Regions from separate parts of the Dactylosporangium sp. NPDC000244 genome, predicted to be linked through region 1. Evidence: riboswitches for the same ligand, from Rfam matches in the RefSeq annotation. Region 1 holds a riboswitch; the other holds the start of a gene.

Evidence for each region. A riboswitch is a leader RNA that binds a small molecule or an ion and turns the genes downstream of it on or off. The one in region 1 is predicted to bind S-adenosylmethionine.
Region 2: it holds a riboswitch for S-adenosylmethionine, as region 1 does, so the genes downstream of both, ABT369_RS15005 (aminotransferase class V-fold PLP-dependent enzyme) here and thrC (threonine synthase) in region 1, are expected to answer to the same signal.

Annotation. Positions count from the first base shown of each region.
Region 1 is NZ_JBEPEH010000002.1:23,104-37,224, forward strand. Features, by position in the region: gene ABT369_RS02630 (ketosynthase chain-length factor) at 1-1,205, opposite strand, end outside; gene ABT369_RS02635 (beta-ketoacyl-[acyl-carrier-protein] synthase family protein) at 1,217-2,488, opposite strand; gene ABT369_RS02640 (cupin domain-containing protein) at 2,485-2,913, opposite strand; gene ABT369_RS02645 (nucleotide disphospho-sugar-binding domain-containing protein) at 3,236-4,423, shown strand; gene ABT369_RS02650 (AfsR/SARP family transcriptional regulator) at 4,637-5,452, shown strand; gene ABT369_RS02655 (cold-shock protein) at 5,576-5,779, opposite strand; gene paaN (phenylacetic acid degradation protein PaaN) at 6,059-7,732, opposite strand; gene ABT369_RS02665 (GNAT family N-acetyltransferase) at 7,810-8,814, opposite strand; gene thrC (threonine synthase) at 9,121-10,389, opposite strand; SAM riboswitch class I at 10,403-10,541, opposite strand; gene ABT369_RS02675 (glucosyl-3-phosphoglycerate synthase) at 10,639-11,556, shown strand; gene ABT369_RS02680 (hypothetical protein) at 11,544-12,434, opposite strand; gene ABT369_RS02685 (hypothetical protein) at 12,425-12,889, opposite strand; gene ABT369_RS02690 (hypothetical protein) at 12,907-13,392, opposite strand; gene ABT369_RS02695 (ABC transporter permease) at 13,436-14,121, opposite strand, start outside.
Region 2 is NZ_JBEPEH010000009.1:164,879-178,999, reverse strand. Features, by position in the region: gene ligD (non-homologous end-joining DNA ligase) at 1-421, shown strand, start outside; gene ligD (non-homologous end-joining DNA ligase) at 414-1,298, shown strand; gene ABT369_RS15005 (aminotransferase class V-fold PLP-dependent enzyme) at 1,348-2,577, opposite strand; SAM riboswitch class IV at 2,600-2,715, opposite strand; gene ABT369_RS15000 (PrsW family intramembrane metalloprotease) at 3,090-4,541, shown strand; gene ABT369_RS14995 (GroES family chaperonin) at 4,587-4,895, opposite strand; gene ABT369_RS14990 (AI-2E family transporter) at 5,083-6,324, shown strand; gene ABT369_RS14985 (alanyl-tRNA editing protein) at 6,357-7,094, opposite strand; gene ABT369_RS14980 (alpha/beta fold hydrolase) at 7,224-8,114, opposite strand; gene ABT369_RS14975 (DUF2516 family protein) at 8,111-8,437, opposite strand; gene ABT369_RS14970 (hypothetical protein) at 8,505-8,972, opposite strand; gene ABT369_RS14965 (helix-turn-helix domain-containing protein) at 8,969-9,400, opposite strand; gene ABT369_RS14960 (asparaginase) at 9,481-10,428, opposite strand; gene ABT369_RS14955 (beta-keto acid cleavage family enzyme) at 10,421-11,254, opposite strand; gene ygfZ (CAF17-like 4Fe-4S cluster assembly/insertion protein YgfZ) at 11,268-12,332, opposite strand; gene ABT369_RS14945 (Fur family transcriptional regulator) at 12,326-12,736, opposite strand; gene ABT369_RS14940 (heme-binding beta-barrel domain-containing protein) at 12,762-13,346, opposite strand; gene mtfM (small membrane protein MtfM) at 13,343-13,447, opposite strand; gene ABT369_RS14930 (DsrE family protein) at 13,460-13,834, shown strand; gene ABT369_RS14925 (hypothetical protein) at 13,913-14,121, opposite strand, start outside.

The DNA of each region.
Region 1 (14,121 bases):
ACCAGCGCCGCGTTGAACCCGCCGAAGCCGCGGGCCAGCACGAGCGCGTGGCGCAGGGGGGCCGGGCGAGGGACGCCGAGGACAAGGTCGATCTCGTACTCCGGCGCGGGCGCGGCGGTGCCGGTGGTCGGCGGGATCACCTGGTCCCGCAGGGCCAGCAGCGCCGTCGCGGTGTCGAGGGCGGAGCCGCCCGCGTACAGCCGCCCGGTCATGGACTTGGGCGCCGTCACCGGCACCCCGCCCGGGCCGAAGACCACCCGCAGCGCCTCGGCCTCCAGCCGGTCGGGCTCGGGCGCGCCGTGCCCGTCGGCGAAGACCACGCCGATGTCGCCCGGCTCGAGGCCGGCGTCGGCCAGGGCCAGCTCGATCGCCCGGCGCAGCCCCGGCGGGCGGCCCGGCCGTCCGGGTGCGCCGCCCGGGGGCGGGTCGAAGGTGGCGGCGTAGCCGGCGACCCGGCCGTAGACGCGCGCGCCGCGCTCGGCGGCGCCCGCGGCCGACTCGACGACCAGGATCGCGCCGCCCTCGCCCGGCACGTATCCGGCCGCCGCGGCGTCGAAGGGCCGGTAGTGCCCGTCGCCGCTGAGCAGCCCGCTCGCGCCCTGGCAGACCAGCGCGTACGGCGAGAGCGGCGCCTCGGTGCCGCCCGTGAGCACCAGCCGCGAGCCGGTGCGCACGGCCCGGCGGGCGTCGGCGATCGCGTCGAGCCCGCCCGCCTGCTCGGTCACCCGCACCCCGCACGGGCCCCGCAGGCCGTGCCGGATGGACAGCTGGCCGGTGGTCGCGGCGTAGAACCAGGCGATCGACTGGTACACCCCGACGAACTGCGGCCCCTGGCCCCACAGCTTCTGGATCTCCCGCTGGCCGAACTCGTTGCCGCCGGACGAGCCGGCGGTGATGACGGCGAGCTCGTACTCGGGCCGGCCGGCGAGCTCGGCCCCGGCGTCGAGCAGCGCCAGGTCGGCGCCGCCGAAGGCCAGGTGCGTCCAGCGGTCGGTCTGCACCGCCAGCCGGCCCGGCACCCGCTCCTCGGCGCTGAACGCCTCGACCTGCCCGGCGACGCGCACCGGGAACCCGTCCGGGTCGAAGCGGGTGATGGCCGTGATCCCGTCGCGGCCGGCCAGCGTCGCCGCCCAGTAGTCCTCGTGGCCGATCCCGTTCGGGGCCACGATCCCGAGGCCCGTGAAGACCGCGTCGTCAGCGTTCATGCCGTCAGCGTTCATGCCGCCACCGCCCGGTCCGAGGTGAGCACCACGGCGGTCTGGAAGCCGCCGAAGCCGCTGCCGACGCTGAGCACCGTGTCGACGCGCCGCTCGCGCGCGGTGAGCGGCACGTAGTCCAGGTCGCACTCGGGGTCGGCGTGGTGCAGGTTCGCGGTCGGCGGCACGACGTTGCGGTCGATCGCCAGCGCGCACGCGGCCAGCTCGATGGAGCCGATCGCGCCGAGGGAGTGCCCGACCATGGACTTGATCGAGCTGACCGGGGTGCGGTAGGCGTGCGCGCCGAGGCTGTCCTTGAACGCCGCGGTCTCGTGGCGGTCGTTCTGCTTGGTGCCGGACCCGTGGGCGTTGATGTAGTCCACCGCCTCGGGGTCGAGGCGGGCCTCGCGGAGCGCCTGCCGGATCGCCTCGGCCATCTCGCGGCCGTCGGGCTTGAGGCCGGTCATGTGGAACGCGTTGCTGCGCCCGGCGAAGCCCGCGATCCGGCCGTACACGTGCGCGCCCCGCCGCCGCGCCGCCCCGGCCTCCTCCAGCACCAGCACGGCCGCCCCCTCACCGAGCACGAACCCGTTGCGGGTGCGGTCGAACGGCCGGGAAGCGTGCTCCGGGTCGGCGTTGTCCGGCGAGGTGGCCCGGATGGCGTCGAAGCACGCGACCGTGATCGGCGAGATCGGCGCGTCGGTCGCGCCGGCCAGCACGATGTCGGCCGCGCCCTCCTGCACCAGCCGGAAGCCGTGCCCGACCGCGTCCAGGCCGGAGGTGCACCCGGTGGAGGTGAGCGAGACCGGGCCCTCGGCCCCGGCCAGCCACGCCACCTCGCGCGCCATGGAGCTCGGCACCAGGTAGTCGTAGAGCGGCGCGACCGCGCTGGCCGGGTCGACCCGCCAGTGCTTGCCGCCGTCGCTGACCTCGACGTAGTGGTCCTCGAGCTTGATGGTGCAGCCGACCGCGCTGCCGAGGCTCACCCCGACGCGCTCGGGCGGCACCCGGCCGAACTCCACGCCGCTGTCGCCGAGCGCCTCGCGGGCCGCGACGAGGGCGAACTGGGCCGCCCGGTCGAGGGTGCGCGCCTGCTCGGGGTTCAGCCCGTGGGCGAGCGGGTCGAAGTCGACCTCGGCGGCGATGCGCGAGCGGAAGCCGGTCGCGTCGAACAGCGAGATCGCGCGGGTCGCGGTGCGGCCGGCGGTGAGCAGGTCCCAGAAGGCCTTGCGCCCGACGCCACCGGGCGCGACCACGCCGATCCCGGTGACGACCACCTCGCGCCCGCTCATTCGGCCGGCGCCAGCCGCATCGGGGCCTCCCCGGGGTTCGGCTGCGGCTCGGTGTCGACGTGGCCCAGCTCCGGGCGCGGCGCGAGCGGTCCGAGGTGGAAGACCACGAACGCGTCCGTCGTACCGCGGTTCTCCACCCGGTGCCGCACCTCCTTCGGCACGAAGACGGACTCGTCCGGTCCGAGCGGCACGGGCTCCCCGTCCAGGCGCACGGTGACGTCGCCGCGGACGACGAAGAGGAACTCCTCCGAGTACGGGTGGTAGTGCTCCGAGACGAACTCACCCGGCCGGAGCGTCAGCGCGCCCATGAAGCCCGAGGTGGCGCCGACGGTGGCCGGGCCGAGCAGCACCCGCAGGTCACCGCCGCGGCGGCGGTTCGGGGTCGCGTCGGACAAGCGGATTGCCGGTGGTGTGTGCTTCACGATTGATCTCCCCCTGCTGGGTCTCAGCACCCGGGCGACCGGCGGTGAACCTCGCAACGGCCGGCCGGCAGACACGAGCGATCGTTCCAGCGCCTTCTGGACCGGCCCTCGCGGCGAACTTGAACGCCGCCCGCACGGCCGCGGCCCGCCCCGCGCGCCCGTCGCCGGCGCCGCCGCTCGACCAGCCTGTTCGAAGGCAACTCCCAGGCAGGCAGTGGCGTTCGTCACGCATCCGGCAAATCGCTAGGAGGGTGTCGAGCCGCTCCAGTTCGGCTCCAGTCCGGTTCTGCATATTCACAGAGGTGAACATCGCGAGGAGGCATCAATGAGGGTCCTTTTCACGTTGGCCGCGGCGGAGGCGCACCTGTATCCGCTGGTGCCGCTCGGCTGGGCGTTTCGCGCCGCCGGGCACTCGGTGCTGATGGCGACGAGCGCGGACTTCGTGCCCGCGGTCACCGCCACCGGGCTGCCGGCCGCGGCCGTCGCGGACGAGGTCGACCTGGTCGGGTGGCTGCGGCCGCCGGGCCCGCCACCGGGCTCACCATCGGGCCCCCCGCCGGGCTCACCGTCGGGCCCGCCACCGGGCTCACCGTCGGGCGCCGACCGGGCCGGGCCGCCGTCGCCCGGGGAGATGGCGGCGCGCACCGGCAGGCGCTTCGGCGAGCTCGCGGTGCGGGCCCTCGCCGGCACCCGGGCGCTGGTCGAGCGGTGGCGGCCGGACCTGGTCATCGCCGAGCCGGCCGAGTTCGCGGGCCCGTCGGCGGCGGCCGCGGCCGGGCGGCCCTGGGTGCGCCATCAGTGGGGCCTGCCGCTGCGGCCGGAGCTGGCCGCGAACGCGGTCGAGGCGCTCGCGGCCGGGGGCGGCGGCTGGGCCGAGCCCGCGCGGACGCTGGACGTGTGCCCGGGCAGCGTGCAGTACCCGGGCGTGGACGGCGGGCTGCGGATGCGCTACGTGCCGTTCAACGGCACCGCGGTCGTCGAGCCCTGGCTGCTGGAGCCGCCGGCCCGCCCGCGCGTGCTGCTCACCCTGGGCACGATCCTGCCCCGCGACGAGCGGGCCGAGCCGCTGTGGCGCCGGCTGCTCGAGCAGCTGTCGGGGCTCGGCGCTCAGGTGTGCATCGCGGTTCCCGACCGGCACCGCGCGTCGCTCGGCCCGCTGCCGGACGGGGTGCGGGCGGGCCGGTTGCCGCTGGCCCAGGCCCTCGCGGGGTGCTCGATGATCGTGCACCACGGCGGCTCGGGCACCGCGATGACGGCGATGGCCGCGGGCGTGCCGCAGGTGATCCTGCCGCACTTCGCCGACCAGTTCGGCAACGCCGAGCGCTTCTCGGCCGTCGGGGCGGCCCGGTCGCTGCCGCCGCACGAGGCCTCCGACGCCGAGCTGCGGGAGGCGTGCGAGGCGGTGCTGACCGACCCGGCGCACCGGCGCGCGGCCAAGTCCGTGGCGGCCGAGAACGCCGCCGCGCCGGACCCCCACGAGATCGCCGGGCGATTTCCGTCAAACCTTCAATAGATCCATGCATGACAATGTTACGCGGCACAATTGTTCGCGCCGCAACTTTTCGGGCCGACAAAATCCCTGCTGAACGGGCCTGGAGCGCGGCGAAACCACGCGGGCGCGAGCGATCACGGCCAGAAATTCACGGAGGTGCGACCCACGTCTTACAATAGAGAAATGTCAATTTGCTGACATTGTTGAAAGCGCACCAACTTACGGGGAGTACACGTGCATTTTCGCGTCCTGGGCCCTCTGGAGGTCGAGCACAACGGGAAAGACCTGACACCGCGAGCGGCAAAGCAACGCAAGGTACTCGCGGCGCTCCTCCTGCAGGGCAACCGCCCGGTGAAGATCTCGGAGCTCATCCGCGAGCTCTGGGACGACGAGCCACCGGCCAGCGCGGTGAACACGCTGCAGACCTACGTGCTGCGCATCCGGCGCATGCTGGACGCCGCGGCACCGGAGGGCGGCCGGCCCTCCGGCAAGCACGTCCTGCTCACCGCGCCCGTCGGCTACCAGTTCCGGCTCGGCCACGGCCAGCTCGACCTGCACGACTTCGAGCGGCTCTCCGAGGCCGGCGTCGAGGCCATGCAGCACAACCAGTTCCACATCGCGGCGATGCAGTTCCGCGCCGCGCTCGAGCGCTCGCGCGGACCGGCGCTCGCCGACGTGCAGGCCGGGCCGCTGCTCAGGGTGCACGTGGCCCGCCTGGCCGAGCAGGTGCTGCGGGTGCGCGAGCTGCGCATCGAGGCCAACCTGCGGCTGGGGCGGCACGCGATGCTGATCAGCGAGCTGACCGGCCTCGCCGCCGAGCACCCGACCCACGAACGGTTCCACGGCCAGCTCATGGTGGCCCTCTACACGGCGGGCCGGCGCGCGGAGGCGCTGGACCTCTTCCGCCGGCTGCGCGCCTCGATGGTGCGCGAGCTCGGCCTCGAGCCGGCCGACTGGCTCACGCGGCTGCAGCACGCCATCCTCACCGGCGAGTCCGGGCCGCTGAACCCGGTGGCGACCCCCGCCTACCAGGCCGCCTCGTCGTGGTGAAACGGCGCGAGCGGCGCGATTGGCGAAAATTCGGGCATTGACGTGCATGCCGGAGAAAGGGCGCAGGGCACCGTTCCTCAACAAATGAGGACGGTGCCCCGGCGCGGTATTTCGGAGTCTGGGTCAGGCGAGGAGCCGGACCCCTTCGGCCTGCGGACCCTTCTGACCCTGCGCGATCTCGAACTCGACGCGCTGTCCGTCCTCCAGCGACTTGTAGCCGTCCATCTGAATCGCGGAGAAGTGGACGAAGACGTCCTGCCCCCCGTCGACCGCGATGAACCCGTAGCCCTTCTCGCTGTTGAACCACTTGACGGTGCCCTGTGCCACGGTGCACTTCCTCTACTTCAGACCTTCTGCCTCCCGGCCGGCTGTGGGAAACCGGGCCGCGGTCTTCGACCACAGCCGCCGGGACCGGGGGTGGCTCCAGCGAGAGGAACGACGACCGAACCGCACGGTACAGGAGTAGCCGAGGCGCCGACAGGCCCAAATCGGACAGCAAGGTCACGAATCAAACAGCCGGAAAAGGTCGCCGAGCATGCCTTCTCGCAATTTTTCCCTTGCAGAGTCAAGCATCGCCCGGCGACTACGTGTTACTGACTTTCGGCGCTACACGTGACGGCGTGACTGAACTACACGGAAGCGGCTCGCGACGTAGGCACCGTCGGTGAGCGCGGCATTGGCGGCGGGATTGGCGCCGCTGGCGTGGAAGTCGGAAAACGCGGCCGACTGGTTCACGAAGACGCCGCCCGTAAGGTTGACTGACAAATGCACACCTGCAAGTAGTGCGGCCTCTTCCACGTCGTCGAGGACCTCCGGCGACGTCGAATACACCGAAGCGGTCAATGCGCCCTTCTTCCCGACGGTGTCCGCGAAGATCCGCAAACTGCCCGCCGTGGAATCGGTGGCGACAACGAAGGAAATGGGGCCGAACCACTCCGAGCCATAAGTATCCGCATCACCCGCGCCGAGTTTCCGGATGAGCGGTGTACGGACCGTCGCCGACGCATAGGCCGGGTGTGAAACGTCTGATGATTCGAGCACCGCGTCGCCGACCGTCGCGGCTTTCTGGAGCCTTTCCAGAACGCCCTCGTTCACGATTGCGCCGGTAAGTTCCACGCCCTTCGCGGGCTCCGCGGTGAGCGCCGAGACGGCGCCGGCAATGCCCTGGGCGACCTCGTCGAGACTCTTGTGCCCCTCGTTCGTCGCGATGCCGGCGGCGGGCACGAGAATGTTCTGCGGAGTGGTGCACATCTGCCCGGAGTACAGCACCAACGAGAACCCGATGTTGCGGCACATTCCGGCGAAATCGTCGGTCGAGTCGACCACGATGGTGTTCACGCCGGCCTTCTCGGTGTAGACCACGGCCTGGCGGGCGTTGGCCTCCAGCCAGTCGCCGAACTCGGTCGAGCCGGTGAAGTCGATGATGCGCACCTCGGGCCGCAGGGCCAGCGTCTTCGCGAGCCCCTCGCCGGGCGCCTCGGCGGCCAGCAGCACGAGGTTGGGGTCGAAGCCGGCGTCGGCGAGCGTCTCGCGGGCGATCTTCACGGTGATCGCCAGCGGCAGGACGGCCCCCGGGTGCGGCTTGACGATCACCGGGTTGCCCGTGGCCAGGGACGCGAAGAAGCCCGGGTACGAGTTCCAGGTCGGGAACGTGTTGCAGCCGACGACCAGGGCGGCGCCGCGCGGTACGACATGGAAGGTCTTGGACATGTGCAGCGTCTGGCCCTTGCCCGCGGGCTTCTGCCAGTCGGCCGTGGCCGGGGTGCGCGTCATCTCGCGGTAGGCGTAGGCGACCGCCTCGAGGGCCCGGTCGAACGCGTGCGGCGCGCCGGCCTGGAAGGCCATGACGAAGGCCTGCCCGGTGGTGGCGTGCACGGCGTTGGCGAGCTCGAACGCGGCCTTGTGCAGGCGCGCCAGGATCTCCAGGCACACGCCGGTGCGGGCCTGCGGGCCGGCCGCGCGCCAGGCGGGCATGCCCTCGGCGAGCGCGGCGAACGCGGTGTCGAGGTCGAGGTGGGGGTAGCGCACGTCGAGCGCGATGCCGAAGGGCGAGGCCTCGGTCGCGACCCAGTCGGTGATGCCGGGCTGATCCTTGAGGGGGAAGTCGGCGCCGAGGTAGGCCTTGTACGCCGCCTCGCCGTCGGCGGCGGCGTGCTCGCCGTAGACGCGCGGGCTGGGCGACTCGGGATAGTTTGACCAGTACGCACGCTCGGCGATCGCGGTCAGCGCCCGCTCCAGCGTGTCGGCGTGGCTGGCGAACATGGGGTGTGAGTTCTCCATGGCGCCATCCTGCCACCGCGGAGCGGGCCCGCCGACCATCTGACGAGTTCCCGCGACGGTTCCCCCGGCCGGCAACCTCAGTCCCGGATCGGACCCTGCCAGTTGGCCCAGTGGTCGACGAGGCGGAAGCCCATCGCCTCGTTGATCGCGATCATGTACGAGTTGTCGGCCGCGTTGAACGTGTCGATCGTGGTCACCGCCGGCTCGGCCGCGCGCATCGCCCGCAGGTTGGCGACCTTGGCCACGATGCCGAGCCGGCGGCCGCGGTGCGCGGGGTGCACGAGGGTGATGAGCTGCCAGGCGTGCCAGTCGACGGTCCGGGCGACCCTGATCGCGGTCCAGGCCACCAGGCGGCCGCTCGCCTCGTGGACGAGCCCGGCCTCGTAGCGCCGCGAGCCCCAGGCCACAAACGCGGCGTGCTGGGTGCGCAGCCGCTCCGCGTCGACCCGCTCGGGCTCGTAGTCGAGCTCACCCATCGGGGTCTCGGTCACGAACGAGCTGTCCAGTGCGGCGAGGTCCTCGACGTGCTCCTCCGGCAGCGCGTCGCCCCAGTGCACGAGGCGGTAGCCGGCGGCCCTCGCCCGGCCCTCCGCGTAGAGCCGGTCGAGCGCGGCCTCGTCGGCGTCGGCGAGCAGCAGCCGGCGGCGGGCGTCGAGCAGGCCGTTCGTCATGCCGCACGACTCGGCGAACCCGGCGGGTTCGGCCGGGCCGAAGCCGAGCACCCGCGTGCGGCCGTCGGCGCGGGCGACGGCGGCCGCGTGCGCGAAGAGGGCCCGGCCGACGCCCCGCCGCCGGTGGGCCGGGCGGACGTGGATGTCGACGTGGGCCTTGTCGAGGTTCTCGTGGCGGGGCAGGTCGAGCTGGACGGCACCGACCGGCTCGCCGCCCTGCCGGGCCAGGAAGCGGTGGCGGAATTCTCGGGGCGGCGGGACGCGCCACTGCATGTCGTACTGATACCGGCATTCCGGCGGCAGATCGGGCCGGTCCGCGTGGACCGACTCACCGACGATCTCGAACGCCGCGTCGACGGCCGCCGGGTCATCGGCGCGCACCTCGACGATCTCGAGCGTGTGCGGGGTCATGGGCCTCAGGGTGTCGCCGAGCGGCGGCTCCCGGCAATCCATTTATCCCCGGAAATGGTCGGGAGGACGCTCGCCAGCACCTCCGGTGCTGTGGTCGCGGATCCAGGGATCTCGCGGCGACACGTCCTCCCGCACCGAGCATCCTGAACCCCGGGACCTAGGGCGTCAAGTCACCCATCCGACATTCCGCGCAGCAACGACTACGCTCGGTATCGATCATCTCCCCCACTTGGACGAGGCACCCCTCGTCCAAGTGTGGAAGCGCTCTCTGCAGATCAACGGACCGTGATCGCGGGAGCGAAAAAATCATCCGAGCAGACCGGCCTCGCGGGCCGACTTCAGCGACGGCTTGACCCGGTGCGTGGGAACGGCCCGGTCGGCGACCGCATCGAGGGTCTTGAGGCCGTCGCCGGTGTTGAAGATGACCGTCTCCGCGTTCGGGTCGAGCTTGCCGGACTCGACGAGCTTCTTGAGCACCGCGGTGGTGACCCCGCCGGCCGTCTCGGCGTAGACGCCGGCGGTCCGGGCGAGCAGCTGGATGCCCTCGCGGATCTCGTCGTCGCCGACGTACTCCATCCATCCGCCGGTGCGCCGCACGGACTCCAGCGCGTAGACCCCGGCGGCCGGGTCGCCGATGTTGAGGGACTTGGCGATGCCGGTCGGCTTCACCGGGGTGATCTCGTCGGTGCCGTCGTGCAGCGCCTTCGCGATCGGGTTGCAGCCGGCCGACTGGGCGCCGAACACCTTCCACTCGGTCGGCGGGACGAGCCCGATCTCGACGAGCTCGGCGAACGCCTTGTCGATCTTCGTGAGCAGCTCGCCGCTGGCCATCGGGATGACCACCTGGGCCGGGATGCGCCAGCCGAGCTGCTCGGCCACCTCGTAGCCGAGCGTCTTGGAGCCCTCGGCGTAGAAGGGCCGCACGTTGACGTTGACGAACGCGGTGTTCTCGAACTCGTCGGTCTCGGTGAGCTCCGAGCACAGGCGGTTGACCTCGTCGTAGGAGCCCTCGATGGCGACGACCTCGCCGCCGTACACGGCCGTCATGACGACCTTGCCGGGCTCCAGATCGGCCGGGATGAACACGGTCGAGGGGACGCCGGCCCGCGCGGCGTGCGCGGCGACGCTGTTGGCGAGGTTGCCGGTGGAGGCGCAGGAGTAGCGCGTGAAGCCCAGCGCCTTCGCCGCGGTCAGTGCCACGGACACGACGCGGTCCTTGAACGAGTGCGTCGGGTTGGCGGAGTCGTCCTTGACGTAGAGCGGCGCGGTGAACCCGAGCTCCCGGCCCAGCCCGTCGGCCCGCACCAGCGGCGTCAGGCCCGGGTCCAGGGTCACGCGGGTTTCGGGGTCCAGCCCGACGGGCAGCAGCGGCGCGTAGCGCCAGATGTTCTTCGGCCCCGCCTCGATCTGCTCGCGGGTCACCTTGGCCAGCGCCGCCGCGTCGTAGCCGACCTCGAGCGGGCCGAAACACTCGTAACACGCGTGCTGCGCGGCGAGCGGGAACGTCGCCCCGCACCCGCGGCAGACCAGGTTGCGGGCGGGCGAGTCGGTGAAGACGCTGAGCGTCGAGGTCATGGCAGAGGCCTTCCTCTCATCTTTCCCAAAGCGCACGGGCGTGCACCGGGACGGATTTGGCACCTACCGCGACAAGCCTCGTCTTCGAGCACACGTCGCAGGGGTTGCCGGGGCTTCATCGGGCCGTATCCCTCTGCCCCTCTGGATGAGGTATTGAGTTGTGGGTGCAGCTGTACCCGAGTGTAAGGGGCACCACCGGCCCCCGGGTATGAGTCATCTCACGAGCTGGGCCGGGCTAGCGTTTCAGGCATGCACCCTGCGGCGGCGGACTGGTTCACGCGGCGCACCTCCCGCTGGCCCGACTGGCCGGCCGACGAGGTGCTCGCGGCGAAGGGTGACACCCGGGTCAGCGTGGTGCTGCCCGCGCTCGACGAGGAGCCCACGGTCGGGGAGATCGTCACCGGGGTGCGCAGCCTCGGCCCCCTGGTCGACGAGCTGATCGTGGTCGACTCCGGCTCGGTGGACCGCACCGCCGAGGTCGCCGCGGCCGCGGGCGCCACCGTGCACCACCGCGACGACATCCTCCCGGCGACCGGCTCGCGGCCGGGCAAGGGCGAGGTGCTGTGGAAGGCGCTCGCCGTCACCAAGGGCGACATCCTGGTGTACGTCGACGCCGACCTCACCGACTTCCGGCCCCACTTCGTGACCGGGCTGCTGGGCCCGCTGCTGGCCGACCCGGCGACCCTGATGGTGAAGGCGTTCTACGACCGGCCCCTGCTCGACGTCTCCGCGGCCGGCGGCGGCCGGGTCACCGAGCTGGCCGCCCGCCCGCTGCTCAACGCGCACTTCCCGGAGCTGGCCGGGGTCGTGCAGCCGCTCGCCGGCGAGTACGCGGCCCGCCGCACCCTGCTCGAGTCGCTGCCGTTCGCGGCCGGCTACGGCGTGGAGACCGGCCTGCTCATCGACGCCTGGCGCGCGCACGGGCTCGACGCGGTCGCCCAGGTCGACCTGGGCCAGCGCACCCACGGCCACCAGGACACGGCCGCGCTGGGCCGCATGGCGGCGACGATCCTGCAGACGATCAACGCCCGCGTGTCGCCGAGCCACTCCCTCTGGCCGACGTTGACGCAGTTCGAGCGGCGGGATTCGGCGGTGGTACCGCACGAGACGGCCGTCGCCCACCCCGACCGCCCCCCGATGGTGACCGTCCCCGGCTACACCGCCTGAGCCTCGTCCCGCGCTCCTTCTGCTTCCCCGGCTTCTTCTGCTTCCCCGGCTTCTGCCGCGGCTTCCGCTTCTGCCGCTTCTTCCGCGGCTTCCGCTTCGTCCGCGGCTTCCGCCTCTGCTGCGGCTTCCGCCCGGCGCGGGTCGGGGCCGAGCAGCAACGCCGCCAGCCCGGCGGTGACCAGCACCGAGACGCCCGCCGTCGCCGGTCCCGGGCCGCCCGTGACCAGGGCGCCGAGCGCGAGCCCGGCCCCGGCGCCGGCCGCGACCACCAGCCGCACCGCGAGGCGCGCGGCCACCGGACCGTCGAGGTACGCCGCCGTCGCCACCGCGAGCGCGCCCCCGAACAGCACCAGCGGGACCGCGATCGACCAGCCGTCGGCGAGCCCGGACGGCCCGAGCACCGCCCCCGCGGCCGCGTGCAGCGCGGCGACCGGCAGCGCGATCGCGGCCCCGGTTCCGGCCGAGACGGCGACCCGCCGCCGGGCGAGCGCGCCCGGGCGCGGCTGGAGCCACCCCAGCGACTCCGGCCGGTAGTCCTCGTCCAGCCCGTGCCGGTCGCGGGGCAGCCGCAGCACCGCGAGCCCGGCGGCCCCGGCCAGGGCCGCGACCACCAGCCCGGCGGGCGCCCAGGCGGGCAGGTCGCCGGCGGCGAGCCCGAGCCCGAGCGCGACCAGCGCCCGCAGGCGGTGCAGGGAGGCCGGGCGGCCGATGAGGTACTGCAGCAGCGCCGCGAGCGTGAGCGCCGCCAGGCCCGCGAGCGCCCAGCCCAGCACCGCCCCGCCCGGGCGCCACGGCTCGGCCGCGAACCCGAGCGCGGCCACGACCAGCCCGGCCACCTCGGCCAGCACCGCCACGGCGACCGCGAGCATCACGCCCACGACTCCTCCAGCCCGTGCCGCTCGCGGGGGCGGCCCAGCACGACCAGCGCGACGATGCCGGTGAGCAGCGCGGCCACCAGGGTCCAGTAGTGCCCGCGCCACTCGGGCTCGGGCGGCGGGACGACGCCGTACCAGTTCGGCAGGTACCACACGACGACCCCGGCCGCGGTCGCCACCAGGGCGCGCAGCCGGGCGAGGGCGCGGCCGCGGCCGGTGACGTAGCCGAGGAGGGCGGCCATCGTGGCCAGGCCGAGCCCGCCGAGCACCAGGATCATGAACGTGCCGCCCAGGGAGAGCTCGCTCTCGGCCACCGTGTTGGTCATCGACCGGTTCGGGTCGATCCGATCGGCGATCGCCTGGCTCGCGGAGACCTGGTGCATGAAGCCGGGCAGGAACAGCGCCAGGGCGATCAGCTCCGCGCAGACGGCGGCGATGACGGCGAGCATCAGCCTCACGGCGACGACGATAAGGCTCAGGCGGCCCGGGCGTCGTCCGTCGCGGGCACGAAGCGCCACAGCTGGGCGGTCGCGGTGCCGGCGCCCACGATGGCGACGCCGAGGGCGGCCCACTCGGCGGTCAGCAGCCACCACGGCGTCTCGATGATCGCGACCGGCGGCTCGCCGGAGATGGAGGCGACCACCAGCACGACCGCGACCAGGAGCATCAGCACCAGCAGCAGGACCGAGACGAGCCGCAGCATCCACCGGCCGGTGCGGCCGCCGAGGCGGGCCATGACCGTGCTGCCCGCGGCTATTGTGGCGCCGAACGCGCTCGCGATCGCGCCGATGAGCGTGAAGATCTTCGCGGTCTGCGCCTCCACCGGGCCCCGGGTCAGGTTCGAGCTCTGGGCGAAGTGGGTCCACTCGTAGAGGTGGGTCTGGTCGTAGTACAGCCCGGCCGCGAGGGCGGCGAGCCCCACGGCCAGGGCACATGCGCCGGCTAAGGCGGAGATCCGCATGGACGGGCACCCTACCCGCCGGTAGGGGCCCGTCCAATGCTGGTCAGCTCACGACGTCCTTGCGCAGGAAGCGCCACCAGGCCAATGAGAAGAAGACGGTGGCGTAGACCAGGGACGCGATCGCGCCCTTGACCAGGTCGTCGGTCTGCATCGGGCTCGACAGCAGGCCCAGCCAGGCGTCGGCGTAGTGCGTCGGCAGCACGGTGCGCAGGTTTCCCAGCGCGGTGATCTGGTCGAGGATGTTCGACAGGATCTGCAGGAGCACCGCCCCGCCGACGGCGCCGAGCGGGGCGTCGGTCGACACCGAGAGCAGGAACGCGAGGGAGGCGACGACGAGCAGGGTGACGCAGAGGTACGCCACGATCTCCATCAGCCGCACGATGCTCGTCCCGGCCGCGATCTCGCCGCCGATCGGTGCGCTCAGTGGCGCCCAGCCGTAGCGCAGGGTGCCCGCGGCGAGCGCCGTCGCCACCAGGATCAGGATCGCCGCGAGGCTGTAGAGCATCGACACGGCGAGCTTGATGCCCAGCAGGCGGGAGCGCGGGACCGGCATCGCCAGGAGGTACCGCAGACTCCCCCAGCTCGCCTCGGACGCCACGGTGTCGCCGTGGAAGAGCGCCACCACGACGACGAGCAGGAAGCCGGCCGAGACGAGCAGGGTGAAGAGGGTGAAGTTCGGCCCGCCGCTCGTGGCCAGGTCGGACAGGCGGGAGAACTCGCCGCCCCCGC
Region 2 (14,121 bases), on a different contig from region 1:
GGCGAAGCGGGCGGAGTCGCTGTACCACCCGGGAGTCCGCACGCCCGACTGGATCAAGGTGAAGCTCGAGGAGAGCTGCGAGTTCGTGGTCGGCGGCTGGCGGCCGGGCAAGCGCGCGCTCGGCGCGTTGCTGGTCGGGGTGCCGGTCCCGGGCGGGCTGGCCTACCGCGGCCGGGTGGGCGGCGGCATCTCCGGCGCGTCCGAGCGCTCGCTGCTGGCGGCCCTCGAGCCCCTGTCGACGAGCCGGAACCCGTTCGGCGCGTCGGTGCCGCGCGAGGACGCCCGCGGCGCCGTGTGGGTGGACCCGCACCTGGTGGTCGAGGTGAAGTTCGGGCACCGCACGCGCGACGGCCGGCTGCGCTTCCCACGCTTCCTGCGCATCCGCCCGGACCTCAGCGCCGAGGAGGTCCGCGATGCCTGACCGGATTCACGTGGAGGTCGACGGCCGGCGGCTGGACATCTCCAACCTCGACAAGGTGCTGTACCCGCGCGCCGGCTTCACCAAGGGCGAGGTCCTCGACTACTACACCCGGATCGCCCCCACCCTGCTGCCGCACCTGCGGGACCGCCCCCTGACCCGCACCCGCTACCCGAACGGCGTCGAGGGCGACGGCTTCTTCGAGAAGAACGCGCCCGCCGGGACGCCGGAGTGGGTGCGGACCGTCCGGCTGCCGGTCCCCGGCTCCTCGAAGGGCCGCGAGCAGATCGACTTCATCGTGGTCGAGGAGCTCGCGACGGTCGTGTGGCTGGCCAACCTCGCGGCGCTGGAGCTGCACACGCCGCAGTGGCGGGTCGACGCCGAGGGCCGCCCGCTCGACCCCGACCAGCTCGTCGTGGACCTCGACCCCGGCCCGCCCGCGGGGCTGCCGGAGTGCTTCGAGGTGGCCCTGATGCTGCGCGAGCGCCTGGCCACCGACGGCCTCGAGTGCGCGGCGAAGACCTCCGGCAAGAAGGGTATGCAGCTCGTCGTGCCGCTGCCCGGCGACGAGACGGCCGACGAGGTGAGCGCCTACGCGAAGGCGGTCGCCGAGGAGCTGGCCCGCGCCCGCCCGCGGCTCGTGGTCGCGAAGATGGCGAAACAGCTGCGGCCCGGCAAGGTGTTCATCGACTGGAGCCAGAACAACGCGTTCAAGACGACGGTCGCGCCGTACTCCCTGCGCGCCGGCCCCACCCCGACCGTGAGCGCCCCGCTGGCGTGGGACGAGGTCGAGGCCGGCGAGCTGACCGCCGCCGGCCTGACCCCATCGGTGGTGCTCGACCGCGTCTCGGCCCGCGGCGACCTCCTGCTGGTCCGATAAGTCGGGCGCTACGCGCCGCGACTTATCGGACATTTCGTATATTTCAGGATCACCGAATGGCGGCGAGCAGCCGGTCGATGTGCTCCTCGGTGGTGCCGATGCCGAAGCTGGCCCGGACGGCCTGCCCGCCCCCCGGCTCGCAGCTTGCCGCCACCTCCGGCGACGCCTCGCCGGTCAGGCGCGCCGTGGCCTCGGACAGCAGGCGGTTCGTCAGCGGGTGCGCGCAGAACAGGCCCGTGCGCACGCCGATGCCGTGGTCGCGGCCGAGCGACACCGCGAGCTGACCCGGGTCGCGGTCCCGCACGGCGAAGGAGACGATGCCGACCCGCTCCGCGTCGGCGGGGAAGAGCCGCAGCTCCTCCACGTGCGGCAGCGCGGCGAGCCCGGCGCGGAGCCGGCGCAGCAGCGCCTGCTCGGTGCCCGCGAGGTCGCCGGCGAGGTCGCGGTCGCGCAGGGCGCGCAGCGCGGTGGCGAGGGCGACCGCGCCGAGGAGGTTGGGGGTGCCGGCCTCGTGGCGGGCGGGGCCGGTGGCCCAGCGCGTGGGCCCGTCGCCGGGGACGTGGGCGCTGGCCCCGCCGCCGGCCAGGTAGGGCTCGGCCGCGTCGAGCCAGTCCGCCCGCCCGGCGAGCACGCCCGCCCCGAACGGCGCGTAGAGCTTGTGCCCCGAGAACGCGACGTAGTCCGCGCCGAGCCCGGCGAGCCGACCGGGGGCGTGCGGGGCGAGCTGTGCGGCGTCGACGGCGATCCGGGCGCCGTGGCGGTGCGCGACCTCGGCCAGCGCCTCGACCGGCCACACCTCGCCGGTCACGTTGCTCGCCGCGGTGACGCTGACGAGGACGTTGGGGTTCTGCAATTGGTACAGGCACAGCTCCAGCGCCTCGACGGCCTCCCGCGGCGTGCGGGGCGCCGGCAGCCGGATCGCGTCGCGCCAGGGCAGCAGGTTGGCGTGGTGCTCGGCGTCGAACGTGACGACCGTGGTGCCCGCCGGGACCGCCCGCGCGAGCAGGTTGAACGCGTCCGTGGTGTTGCGCGTGAAGATCACCGTGTCGTCCGGGCCGTGACCGAGGACGTCCGCGACGGTCTCGCGCGCCTGCTCGTACTCCCGCGTGCAGCGCTCCGACAGGGCACCCGCGCCGCGGTGGACGCTGCCGTAGTAGGGCAGCAGGTCCGCGACGGCGTCGGCGACGACCCGCAGACACGGGGCGGTCGCGGCGACGTCGAGGTTGGCGAAGTCGACGCTGCGCCCGTCGGACAGCTTGACCTCGCCGGGCGTGAGAATTTCGGACACAGGGCAGCCCTTTCGTTCGCGCTTGCTCGGCACACCGCGTGCCGGGCCGGGTCATCACCCGGGGCACCCCGCCGCGAACGCGAGGGTTGCCGGCCAGCAAGCCGGGGCTGTGCGCTGGCACTCATGACCTGACATGACCGTACCGCGGATAAAGTTGCCCCATGAGCGATCTCCCGCCGAATGGGACGCCGTCCTCGCCCGAGCCCGCGTCCGGGCCGCCCGCCGCCTCGCCGCCGGGCGCGTCCCCGTGGGCCTCCCCGAGCGCTCCGGCGACACCCTCCGGCTGGGGCTCGCCAGCCTCCGTCCCACCGCCTCCGAACCCGGAGCCCTCCCCGCCGCAGCCCGCTTCGGCCCCGCCGGCCTCAGCTCCGCCGGCCGCGCAGCCCGAGTGGGGGCGGCCGGCGTGGAGTCAGCCCGCCTCCGCGCCGCCGGCCGTCGAGCCGGCGTCGGCGCCTCCGAGCGCCTGGGGACAGCCGGCGCCCGGTGCCGAGTGGGGCCGGCCGATGACGCCCCAGATCCCGGCCGGGCAGTCGTCCGGCCCGGCGATGGCGCCCGCGGTGCCCAACGTGACCGAGGCGGTCGAGCCGCCGACGGGCCGCCAGGAATACCCGACGGCCGCGCTCGCCCTGGCCGCCGCCCCGCCCGCGAAGCGCTCCGACCGGCGCCGGCTCTGGACGCTGATCGGCGTCATGAGCTTCATCGCGGCCTGCGGCGTCGCCGTGCTCGCGTTCTTCGGCTTCAGCGGCGGGTGGACGGCGCTGGTCGTGGGCGTGGCCTCCGCGGTGATCCCGGTGCCGGTGCTGGTCTCCTGCTTCCTGTGGCTGGATCGGTACGAGCCGGAGCCGGTGAAGTACCTCGTCTTCGTCTTCGGCTGGGGTGCCTTCGTCGCGACCGGGGTGGCCCTGGTGGTCAACACCGCCGGCTCGTACTTCGCCGAGAAGGCCGGGCTCTCCGACGCGCTGGTCGCCGTGATCGTCGCGCCGCTGATCGAGGAGAGCATGAAGGCCCTCGGCCCGGTGCTGCTGTTCTGGCGCCGCCCGCGCGCGTTCTCCGGCATCATCGACGGGATCGTCTACTGTGGACTTTCCGCGACCGGGTTCGCGATGGTCGAGAACATCCTGTACCTCGGCTTCAAGGGCTACGGCGAGGCCGCCGACAAGTCCGGACCCGTCACCGGGGCCGCGGCGCTGGTGGGCATCTTCATCGTGCGGATCCTCATGACCGGGTTCGCCCACCCGCTGTTCACCTCGATGACCGGCATCGGCCTCGGGTTCGCCTCGCGCTCCTCGGCCCGGCCGGTGCGCTTCCTCGCCCCGCTCGCCGGCCTGCTGGTCGCCATGATGCTGCACGGCTCGTGGAACCTCATGTCGGTGACGGCGTCGACGAGCGCGTGGGTCCTGCTCTACGGCTACTTCGCCGTCATGATGCCGATCTTCCTGTGCATGGTCGGCTTCGCCCTGTGGCTGCGCTCCAACGAGGGCAAGCTGACCGAGCGCGTGCTCGGCGAATATGCCCGGGCCGGATGGTTCTCGCCGCCCGAGGTCGCCGCGCTGGGCACGCTCGGCCGCCGCCTGTCCGCCCGCCGCTGGGCCAAACGGGTCGCCGGCGACGCGGGCGCCAAGGCGATGCGGGCGTTCCAGTTCGACGCGACGCGGCTGGCCCTCCTGCGCGACGGCCTCCATCGCGGCCTGGACAAGGAGCCGAAGCGGCGCATGGAGGCGCTCGCCGAGGAGCGGCAGCTGCTGACCGCGCTCGACGCGTATCGCCAGGTCTTCGTCGGCCGCGACCCTCAGTCGCCGCGGGCGGTGTGGGACGGCACGCGCTACCACATCACCTTCCCCGACGGCGTCGTGCGGGTCCTCGACGCCCCGGCCACCCCGGTGGTGCCCGTGCCCGTCTCGCTGGCCCCGCCGCCGCCCCCGCCGGCGTTCGCCGCCCCGTACTACTACCGCTGACCGCCACCCGGCGCGCGACCTACCAGGGCCGCGCGCCGGTCGGCGTCACAGGTAGAGGCCGGTCGAGTCCGGCTCGACGCGCCGGGCCGCGACCGCGTGCACGTCCCGCTCGCGCAGTAGCACGTAGTCGCGCCCCTGCAGCTCCACCTCGGAGCGCTCCTCGGGGTCGAAGAGCACCCGGTCGCCCGCGACGATCGAGCGCACGCTGGGCCCGACGCCGACCGCGGTCGCCCACGACAGCCGCTTGCCGACCGAGGCGGTCGCGGGGATCACGATGCCGGAGATGTGCCGGCGCTCGCCCTCGGCGCCCTCGAGCCGGACGAGCACCCGGTCGTGCAGGAGCCGGATCGGCAGGGCGTCGGGGGTCGCGTCGCCGGTCGGGGCAGCGGATTGAGCGCCGGTGGACGCCTGGTAACCAGCGGCGGGTTGTGCTGTCACGCTTGCGACGCTACCGCCTCGATGCGTGCCAACGTCGCGCGACCCGGTCTACGGTGGGGAGTCGTCGTCGGGAGACGTGGAAGCCGCATCGGGGAGGTAGTACGTGGGCCGGTTCGACAAGGTGCGCGCCAATCTGCGCCGCGCCTACCTCCAGCGACTCGCGGAGGCCAGGGCCGAGCGCGAGATCGCGGTCGCCGAGGAGCCCGAGCCGGAGCCGACGCTGGTCGTGGGGGAGTTCGAGCACGCGACGACCACGAGCCGGGACGACGCGGAGATCCCGCACGGCCTGCGCATCGCCGCCGCCTGGTCCTGGCGCCTGCTGCTGCTGATCGCGGCCGCGGCCGTGCTGCTCTGGCTCGTCGGCCGGCTCAAGACCGTGCTGATCCCGCTGAGCATCGCGCTGCTGCTCTCGGCCCTGCTCGCCCCGGTGATGGGCGTCCTGCGCCGCCGGGTCAAGCTGCCGCCGTCCCTGGCCGCGTTCGTCGTGCTGATCATGGGCCTGGGCGCGGTCGCGGGCGTGCTCACCCTCGTGGTGACCGAGTTCGTGGCGGGCTTCCCGGCCCTGGCCGAGAAGGCGTCGGCCGGCGTGACGCAGATCCAGGACTGGCTCACCACCGGGCCCCTGCACCTCAGCGGCCGGCAGCTCGACGCGACCTTCGACGCGGCGACCACCTGGCTCAACGACAACCGGGGCAGCCTCACCGACAGCGCGCTGAGCACCGCCACCGCGACCGTCGAGTTCCTGGCCCTCGCGCTGCTGATCCTCTTCGTCACCTTCTTCTTCATGCGCGACGGCAAGCGGATCTGGCACTTCGTGACCGGCATCCTCCCGACGCCGGCCCGCGACCCGATTCGCCGCGCGGGCGAGGCGGCGTGGCGGACCCTGGTCGCCTACGTGCGGGCCACCGTGCTCGTCGCCTTCATCGACGCGCTCGGCATCGGCCTGCTGCTGTTCTTCCTCAACGTCGACTTCTGGTTCCCGCTGGGCACCCTGGTCTTCCTCGGCGCGTTCGTGCCGATCGTCGGCGCCACGGTCTCCGGCGCCGTCGCGGTGCTGGTCGCGCTGGTCGACGAGGGCCCGATCACCGCGCTGGTGGTCCTGATCGGCGTGATCGCCGTGCAGCAGCTGGAGGGCCACGTCCTGCAGCCGCTCATCATGGGCCGCGCGGTCTCGGTGCACCCGCTCGCGGTGATCGTGGCGATCGCGACGGGCGTGGTGCTCGCGGGCATCATCGGCGCCCTGGTGGCCGTGCCGCTCGTGGCGGTGCTGAACACGGGCATCCGCCACCTGGTCCAGCATCGCCAGGAGCCCCCGCCCGACGCCGTGATCGTCTCCGCGGACTGACCGGAGGCGAGGCCTGATCCATCCGGAGGCGGTCAGTCCGACAGGCGCATCCGCACCCGGCGGTTGGCCTTGCCCTTGGACTCGACCTTCACGACCTGCAGCCGCCCGATCTGCGCCGTCGACGCCACGTGCGTGCCGCCGTCCGCCTGCGTGTCCAGCCCGACGATGTCGACGATGCGGATCTCCTGCTCGTCGGCCGGAATCAGGTTCGACTGGGTGCGGATGATGTCGGGCAGCGCCAGGGCCTCGTCCCGGCCGAGCACCTGCGTCACCACCTTGCGGTCCGCGACCACCTCGGCGTTCACGAGCTCCTCGAGGCGCGCCTTGAAGTCCGGCGGCACCTCCGGCAGGTTGAAGTCCATGCGGGCCTCGGCCGGCTCCATCGAGCCGCCGGTGACGCGCGCGCCGAAGTCGCGGAACACGACCCCGCACAGCACGTGCAGGCCCGAGTGGGTGCGCATGAGCTTGGTGCGCCGATCGTCCTCGACCGCGCCGGTCACCTCGGTGTCCACCGGGGGCAGCGGGTCGCCCTCGGCGGGCAGGAGGTAGAGGTCGTCGGACTTGCGGGTGCCGACGATCCGCGTCTGAACGCCCTGCCAGAGCAGGACGCCGTGGTCCGGGGGCTGCCCGCCCCCGCCCGGGTAGAAGGCCGAGCGATCCAGCACGATCCCGTCCTCGGCCGACGCGTGCAGGACCTTGGCGGTCCACTCGCGCAGCGTCGGGTCGGCGAGGTCGAGCCGGTACGTGCGGCCGTGATGTGTGACACCCATGAAAGCCGACTATATGCGGCGGGTCGGCCCGGCCCAGGCAAGCGAAGTGGTCATGCAATACAGAATCCGTCGGACCCGGTTCTGATACGCGTCAGCACCTCGGACGTTCGGTCACTCCGGGCGGGCCGTTCAGGCGTTCAGGAAGTCCGAGATCCGGGTGCGCAGGTCGGCCCGCTGGGTCCACACGATGCCGGGCCGGTCGTAGATGTGCAGCTCGGCCTTTGGCAGCGCCCCGGCGAGCTGCTCGGCGACGGAGACCGGGTGCAGGTCGTCGCCGCGGCAGCCGATCACCAGGCACTCGGCGCTCACCGCTCCCAGGTCGTCGCGGTCGGTGACGGCGGCCTGCTCGGGAAGGCTGGCCAGGCCCGCGGCGAGCCCGTCGCGCATGAGCTGGTCGAGGCGCTGGCGCAGGAAGGCCCAGACGGGCGGGGAGTTGCGTAGCTGAGCCGGGATCTCCTGGGAGATCACGTCGGCCACCGAGGCGGCGTCGCCGGCCTCGATCGCCTCCAGCAGCGCGCTCAGCCGCTCCTGGGCCGCGGCCGCGCGCGGCGCGTCGAGCACGGCGGGCAGGAAGAACACGGCCCGCTCGAAGCGCCCGGGATTGTCGGCGAGCAGCCGGGTGAGCGCGCCGGCCCCCAGGCTCACCCCGAGCGCCCGGGTCGCGCCGCCGAGGTCGGCGACCGCGCGCAGGTCGCGGGCCAGGTCGGCGTAGGTCCACACGCCCCCCGGCGCCGCGGACTGCCCGTGCCCGCGGAACTGGAAGAACACCTTGCGCCCCCGCACGGCGCTGCCCAGCGGCCGGGTCTCGGCGATGCCGCTGCCCAGGCCGTGCGCGAACACCGTCACGGGATCGCCCTCGCCGGTGACGAGCCGCTCCAGCTCGACCCCGTGCGGCGTGGCGACCAGCTCGGTGGGCGGGGCCGGGAGCGTCGGGCGGCCGGTCTGCGGGCCCCGCGTCACGGGCGGCCGGAACCGGTCGGGGCGCCCGTCCGGCGGGGGCGGCCAGCGGAAGTCCATCACCAGGAGCCGTGGCCGTCGACCGCGTCGCGCAGCGCGGGACGGATGTCGAGCAGATACACCGCGAAGATCCCGGCCGCGATGAGCGAGAAGATGCCGAGGTGGCCCAGCCCCAGGTTGGGCGAGATCGCGGTGAGCAGCTCGCCGCCGCCGATCAGGGCGAGCCAGATGGATTTCGACATGGTCCCGATGGCCGGGAAGGCGTCGGTCCGCTGCACCACGCAGTGCAGGAAGGCCGCGGCGCCGAGCACCAGGCAGAAGATCCACACGGCGACTTGGATGTAGTACTCGACATCGTCGTAGAAGACCGGGACGGCACTCACCATGTCACGAGCTTATGCCGAAGCCCTCCGGCCCGTGTACGACGGTGCCGGAGGGCTTCGCAGGATTCGGTTACTTCTTGGGTGCGGTCTTCTTCGCCGCGGCCTTCTTGACCGCCGGGGCCGCCGGGTCGGCGGGCTCCTCGGTCGTGGTGACCTCGGCGGTCACCACCTTCTGGGCCGGCTCCAGCTCGACCCTGGCCTCGGCGGTGCGGGCGGTGCTGACGACCTTCTCGCCGCGCGCGACGAGCTCGGTGTAGACGGCCACGGCCCGGTCCTGCGCGATCTGGGCGCCCTGCTGGGCGCTGGCCAGGAAGCTCGCGGCGTTGCGGCGCGCGGCCTCACGCAGCCGGTCGAGGTCGCCGCGCAGGTTGGTGTCGGCGGCGGCCGGGCGCAGCTCCTCGACCCGGGCGCGCAGCTGGGCGACCTGCTCCGGGAGCCGGCGAAGCTGCTGGTAGGCGAGGTCGCCGGCGCCGGCGGCGGCGTAGAGCGGCGTGGGGATCTTGCGCGTGGTGCTCTTCGTGGTGGTCTCGGTGGTCACTGCGACTCCTCGTGGGAACGTGTCGGCTCGGCGGGCGCGTCGGTGCCCACGCCCTCGGGACCCCGGTCGTCGTCGTCGGCCGGGGCCGGGTTGTTCCGCGCGTTCTCCCGGCGGAACGTTTCGTAGATCTGGGTGAGCGACTGCTTCTGGGCCACGGTGAGATCACTGTCCGCGGCGATCGCGCTGAGCACGTCGTGCCCCTCGCGCTCCAGCAGCCCCGCCCGCAGGTACATCAACGGGGTCGACACCCGAAGCGCGCCCGCGAGCTGAGCCAGCACCTCGGCACTGGGTTTGCGCAGGCCGCGCTCGATCTGGCTCAGGTACGGATTGCTCACGCCCGCCTGCTCGGCGAGCTGGCGGAGCGAGATGCGCGCGTTACGGCGCAGGTCACGGATGAACCCACCCAGGTCGCGCGGCTCTTCGTTCACGCTTACCGACGGTAGCGCGGGCTGCTAACTCTTGCAAGCAAAATGCTAACTCCCGCTAGCGTGAACCCTGTCACCGCGCCCTACCACACCGAGCGAACCACGCCTACCTCCCGGCCGCCGCCCAAAACCGGAACCTGACCGCTGAGGTTCACCCCGAGGCGGGCGAAGGCCGCCGCGAGCACCGGGAGCCGGGCCCGCATCCCACCGTCGTCGATCTTGAGCGCCACCGCGCCGACGCCGGGCAGGGCGGCCGCCGCGACCCCCTCCGCGCCGCCCTTGAGCAGCAGCCCCGGCACCGCGCGCATGAGCCGCGTGTCGTCCTCGGCCGGGTCGTCGCCCGACACCAGCAGCGGGAAGGCCCGCATCGCATCGGCCACCGCGCGCTCCCGGCTGCCGTCCGGCGCGCTCACCAGCCGCAGGAACGACCCGGCCAGCCCGCGCAGGGAGAACGCGAACAGCGGCGCGCCGCAGCCGTCGACCCCGGTGGCCGCGATCGGCTCCCCGATCAGCTCCTCGACCGTCGCGCCGAGCCGCTCCTGCAGCGGGTGGTCCGGGTCGAGGTAGGTCTCGAGCGGCCAGCCGTTGGCCTGGGCGGTGCGCAGCATGCCCGCGTGCTTGCCCGAGCAGTTCATGAAGACCCGCTCGCGGCCGTGCCCGGCCCGGACCACGGCGTCGCGGGCATCCTCGGCCAGCGGGTAGTCCGGCGGGCAGCGCAGCGCGTCGACCGGGATGCCGGACTTGGCCAGGATCTCCAGCACGCCGGCGACGTGCGGCTCCTGCCCGCGATGGCTGGCCGCGACCAGCGCGAGATCCGCGCCGTCCAGGCCGAGCCCGGCGCGCAGCAGGCCGACCGCCTGCAGCGGCTTGGCGCTGGAGCGCGGGAACACCGCCCCGAGCACGTCGCCGGCCCAGGCCGCGACCTCCCCGTCGGGGCCGAGCACGACCACGGAGCCGTGGTGGCGGCTCTCCACGAACGCGTTGCGGACGACTTCGGCGAGCAGTTCCCCGCCGGCGTAGAGGTCAGACACGGGCGATCCCGAGCAGCTCGCGGGCCTGGCCGGCGGTCATCGGGGGCCGCTGGGCGAGCCGGGCGAACCCGCTGGCCCGGGCGACGAGCTGGGCGTTGCTGTCGACCGGCTGCCCCTTCGCGTACGTCACCGTGTCCTCCATCCCCACCCGCAGGTGCCCACCGGCGGCGAGCGAGGCCAGCAGCACCGGCAGGGAGGCGCGGCCGATCCCGGTCGCGGAGAACGTGGTGCCCTCGGGCAGGTCGCGCAGCGCGGCCTCGCAGGCGGCAAGCGCGGCGACGGTCCCGGGCATCCCGCCCGGCACGCCCATCACGAGGTCGACGTGCACGTGCCCGCCCGCGGGCAGGCCGTGCCGGTCCAGCAGCCGGCGCAGGGTGGTGAGCTGGCCGAGGTCGAAGATCTCGTACTCGGGGACGATGCCCCGCTCCTGCATGCGCGTGTGCAGGTCGACGATGAAGTCCCAGCGGTTGAGGAACACGTCGTCGCCGAAGTTGACGGTGCCCATCGTGCACGAGGCCATGTCCGGCCCGGCCTCGAGCACCCGGAGCCGGTCGGCCTCGGGATCGGTCACCGCGCCGCCGGTGGACAGCTGCACGATGAGCCCGGTCGCCTCGCGCAGCGCGGCCACGGCCTCCCTGAGCCGGCCCAGGTCCAGCGTCGGCTCCGCGTCGTCGTCGCGGAGGTGGACGTGGATCACGCTCGCCCCGACCGCCTCGCAGTCCCGTGCCGTCGTCACCAGTTCGTCCAGCGTCACGGGCAGCGCCGGCACGTCCGTTTTGCGGGATTCCGCGCCGGTCGGGGCCACCGTGATCAACGTCGTCGTCATCACCCCGAAGAGGTTACGGCTCCGGGTCGATCCGGGCTGTCGACGGGCCGATACGCAGGGCCGAGTCAGGGGTCAGGTTCTGCTTCACCACGGCCAGCGCGATCATGCCGAGCTCGTGGTGGCGCACCGCCGTGCCGACGAAGCCGACGGGCCGCTCGCCACCCTCCAGCACGATCGGGGTGTGCCGCGCCGGGAGCTCGTCGGTGGCGATCCCGTCCAGGTGCAGCAGGGCGAGCTTGCGCGGCGGCCGGCCCAGGTGGTGCACCCGGGCGATGGTCTCCTGCCCGCGGTAGCAGCCCTTCTCCAGGTGCACGGCCGGCCCGGTCCAGCCGACCTCGGCCGGCAGCGTCTTGTGGTCGGTCTCGAACCCGGCCCGGGGCCGGCGGGCCGCGACCCGCATCGCCTCGAAGGCCCAGATCCCGGCCATCGGCAGCCCCGCGTCCTCGGCCACGGAGGCGACGAGCTGGCGGGGGACGAGCAGATCGGCCCCATACGGCATCCGGCGCGCCCAGCCCCCTGCCGGCAGCGCGGCGGCCGAGTAGCGGGCCGTCGGGCGCGGCGGCACCGAGCCGGTGGCGAACTTCGCCTCCGGCACCGCGAGCAGGTCGGGCGGGAGCAGCGGACCGACGCCCAGGGCGACGAGGGTCTCGTCGGTCTGCGGCCCGACGATCGACAGCAGCGCCCAGTCCTCGGTCACCTCGGCCGGCTCGACGCGCATCAGGAAGCGCATCCGCTCCAGGAACCCCAGCAGCCCGGGCGCGTCGCCGGTGTCGAGCCAGGTGGTCGTCCCGTCGTCGGTGAGCACCGCGTGGTGCTCGACGTGCCCGTGCGGGGAGAGCACGAGCAGCTCGGAGCCGGTCCACGCGGCGAGGTCCGACAGGTGCTGGGTGGTGAGGCTGTGCAGCCAGCCCAGCCGGTCCGCGCCCGGGATGGCCAGGACCCCGGTGTGCGAGCGGTCGACCAGGCCCGCGGCGGTGTCCAGGATGCGCTGCTCGCGGGCCGGGTCGCCGTAATGTGCGACGGCGCCCGCATCGGGGTCGGTGGGGTCGAGGGCGGCGACCGGAACGGCGCTCAGCATGGTGCTCCCTTGCTCTCCCCGCACGCTCGGCACAGGCCGAACAGCGCGACGTGCCCGATGTCCAGGCGGAACCCGCGGCTCTGCGCCAGCTCGCCGGCGAGCTGGTCCAGGACCGGCGACGGCAGCTCGAGCACCGAGCCGCAGCCCCGGCAGACCAGGTGGGCGTGCTGGTGCTCGTCGACCGCGTGGTAGGTCGGCGCGCCGTGCGACAGGTGCGCGTGCGTGATCAGCTCCAGCTCCTCCAGGAGCTCGAGCGTGCGGTACACAGTGGTGATGTTGACCCCGGCGGCCTTCCCCGCCACCTCGGCGTGGATCTGGTCCGGGGTGGCGTGGCGCAGCCGGTAGACCGCCTCGAGCACGAGCTGCCGCGGCGCGGTCAGCCGTAGCCCGCGCGACCGGAGCATCTCCGCGAGGTCCACGGCACTAAATCTAGCCCGCCACCCGCTCGAGCCGGGCGGACAGGTGGACCTGCAGTGGCTGGCCCATCGCCGCCAGGTCGAACGTGTAGAGCAGCGCGCCCTCGACGATGCCGTAGAGCCGCTGGCCGCCCCGCACCTCCTTGGCCGTGCCGGTGCGCCCGACGCCGTCCGTGGCCATCTGCCACTGGGTGGTGGTGCGCGCCTGCCCGGCGTAGAGCTCGACGATCCCGGTGGGCGCGGAGAGCAGCACCTCGAGCTCGTCGGTGGCCTTGTCGTCCACGATCACCGGCCGCCACCAGCCGACCTCGCGCTGCGAGGGGCGGATCGGGTTCGCGTCGGCGTCGATGATCCACGAGCGCGACTCGTAGAACAGGAACGGCCGCCCGTCGTGGCTGAACCGGATCTCCTGGCCGTAGTGGAAGCCCTCGATCGTCGGGTAGTCGCCCTGACCCCGGCCGCGCCACACGCCGACGAGCGGCAGCAGCCCCAGCAGGGCCGGGTGCAGGTCCGGCCCCGATCGCAGGTCGTGCGTCTCCTCATACGGATACTCACCGACCTGGGCGAGCCCCGCCCACGGCGGCTGCACGTCAGTCACCAACGCCCCCTCGACACCCGAACCGCAAGATAGACCAGTCCGCCGGCCAGCGCGCCCATCCCGGCGACCAGCAGGCTCACGAACCCGATCTCCGTAACCATCACGCGAATCCTATGCTGCGGAGCATGGCCCGTTCTCTCGTCGTCAAGGCAACCGCCGGTTCGGACGCCCCGGAGCGATGCTCCCAGGCCTTCACGGTGGCCGCGACCGCCGTCGCCGGCGGCGTCGCGACCTCCCTGTGGCTCACCGGCGAGTCGGCGTGGTTCGCCGTGCCGGGCCGCGCCGCCGAGTTCGAGCTGCCGCACGCGGCGCCGCTGCCGGACCTGCTGGAGGCGATCCTGGCCGGCGGCTCGGTGACGGTGTGCACGCAGTGCGCCGCCCGGCGTGGCATCGGCCCGGACGACGTCCTGCCGGGCATCCGCATCGCGGGAGCCGCGGCGTTCGTCGAGGAGGCGCTCCAGGAAGGCGCGCAGGCGCTCGTGTATTGATCGGCAGTTCATGGCTCGGGCCCGCGTCACCTGCGGACCGTCGCTCCCGCCAGAAATCCTGGCGTCCGGGGGTGGTTTTCAGCAGCCGGCCGACGCGCTCACGAGGAGCGCGTCGCCGTCCTTGCGCAGGACGACCCCGGCGGCGCCTGCGCGGTAGGCGAAGACCTTCTCGGTGTCGAGCACCACGGCCGCGGCCGGCACCGTGGCCCGCGCCGCGGCGCCGTCGCCCGAGGTGACGGCCTCCACGGTCCGCAGCACCCCGCACGCCGGCGAGGTGAGCCGGTGCA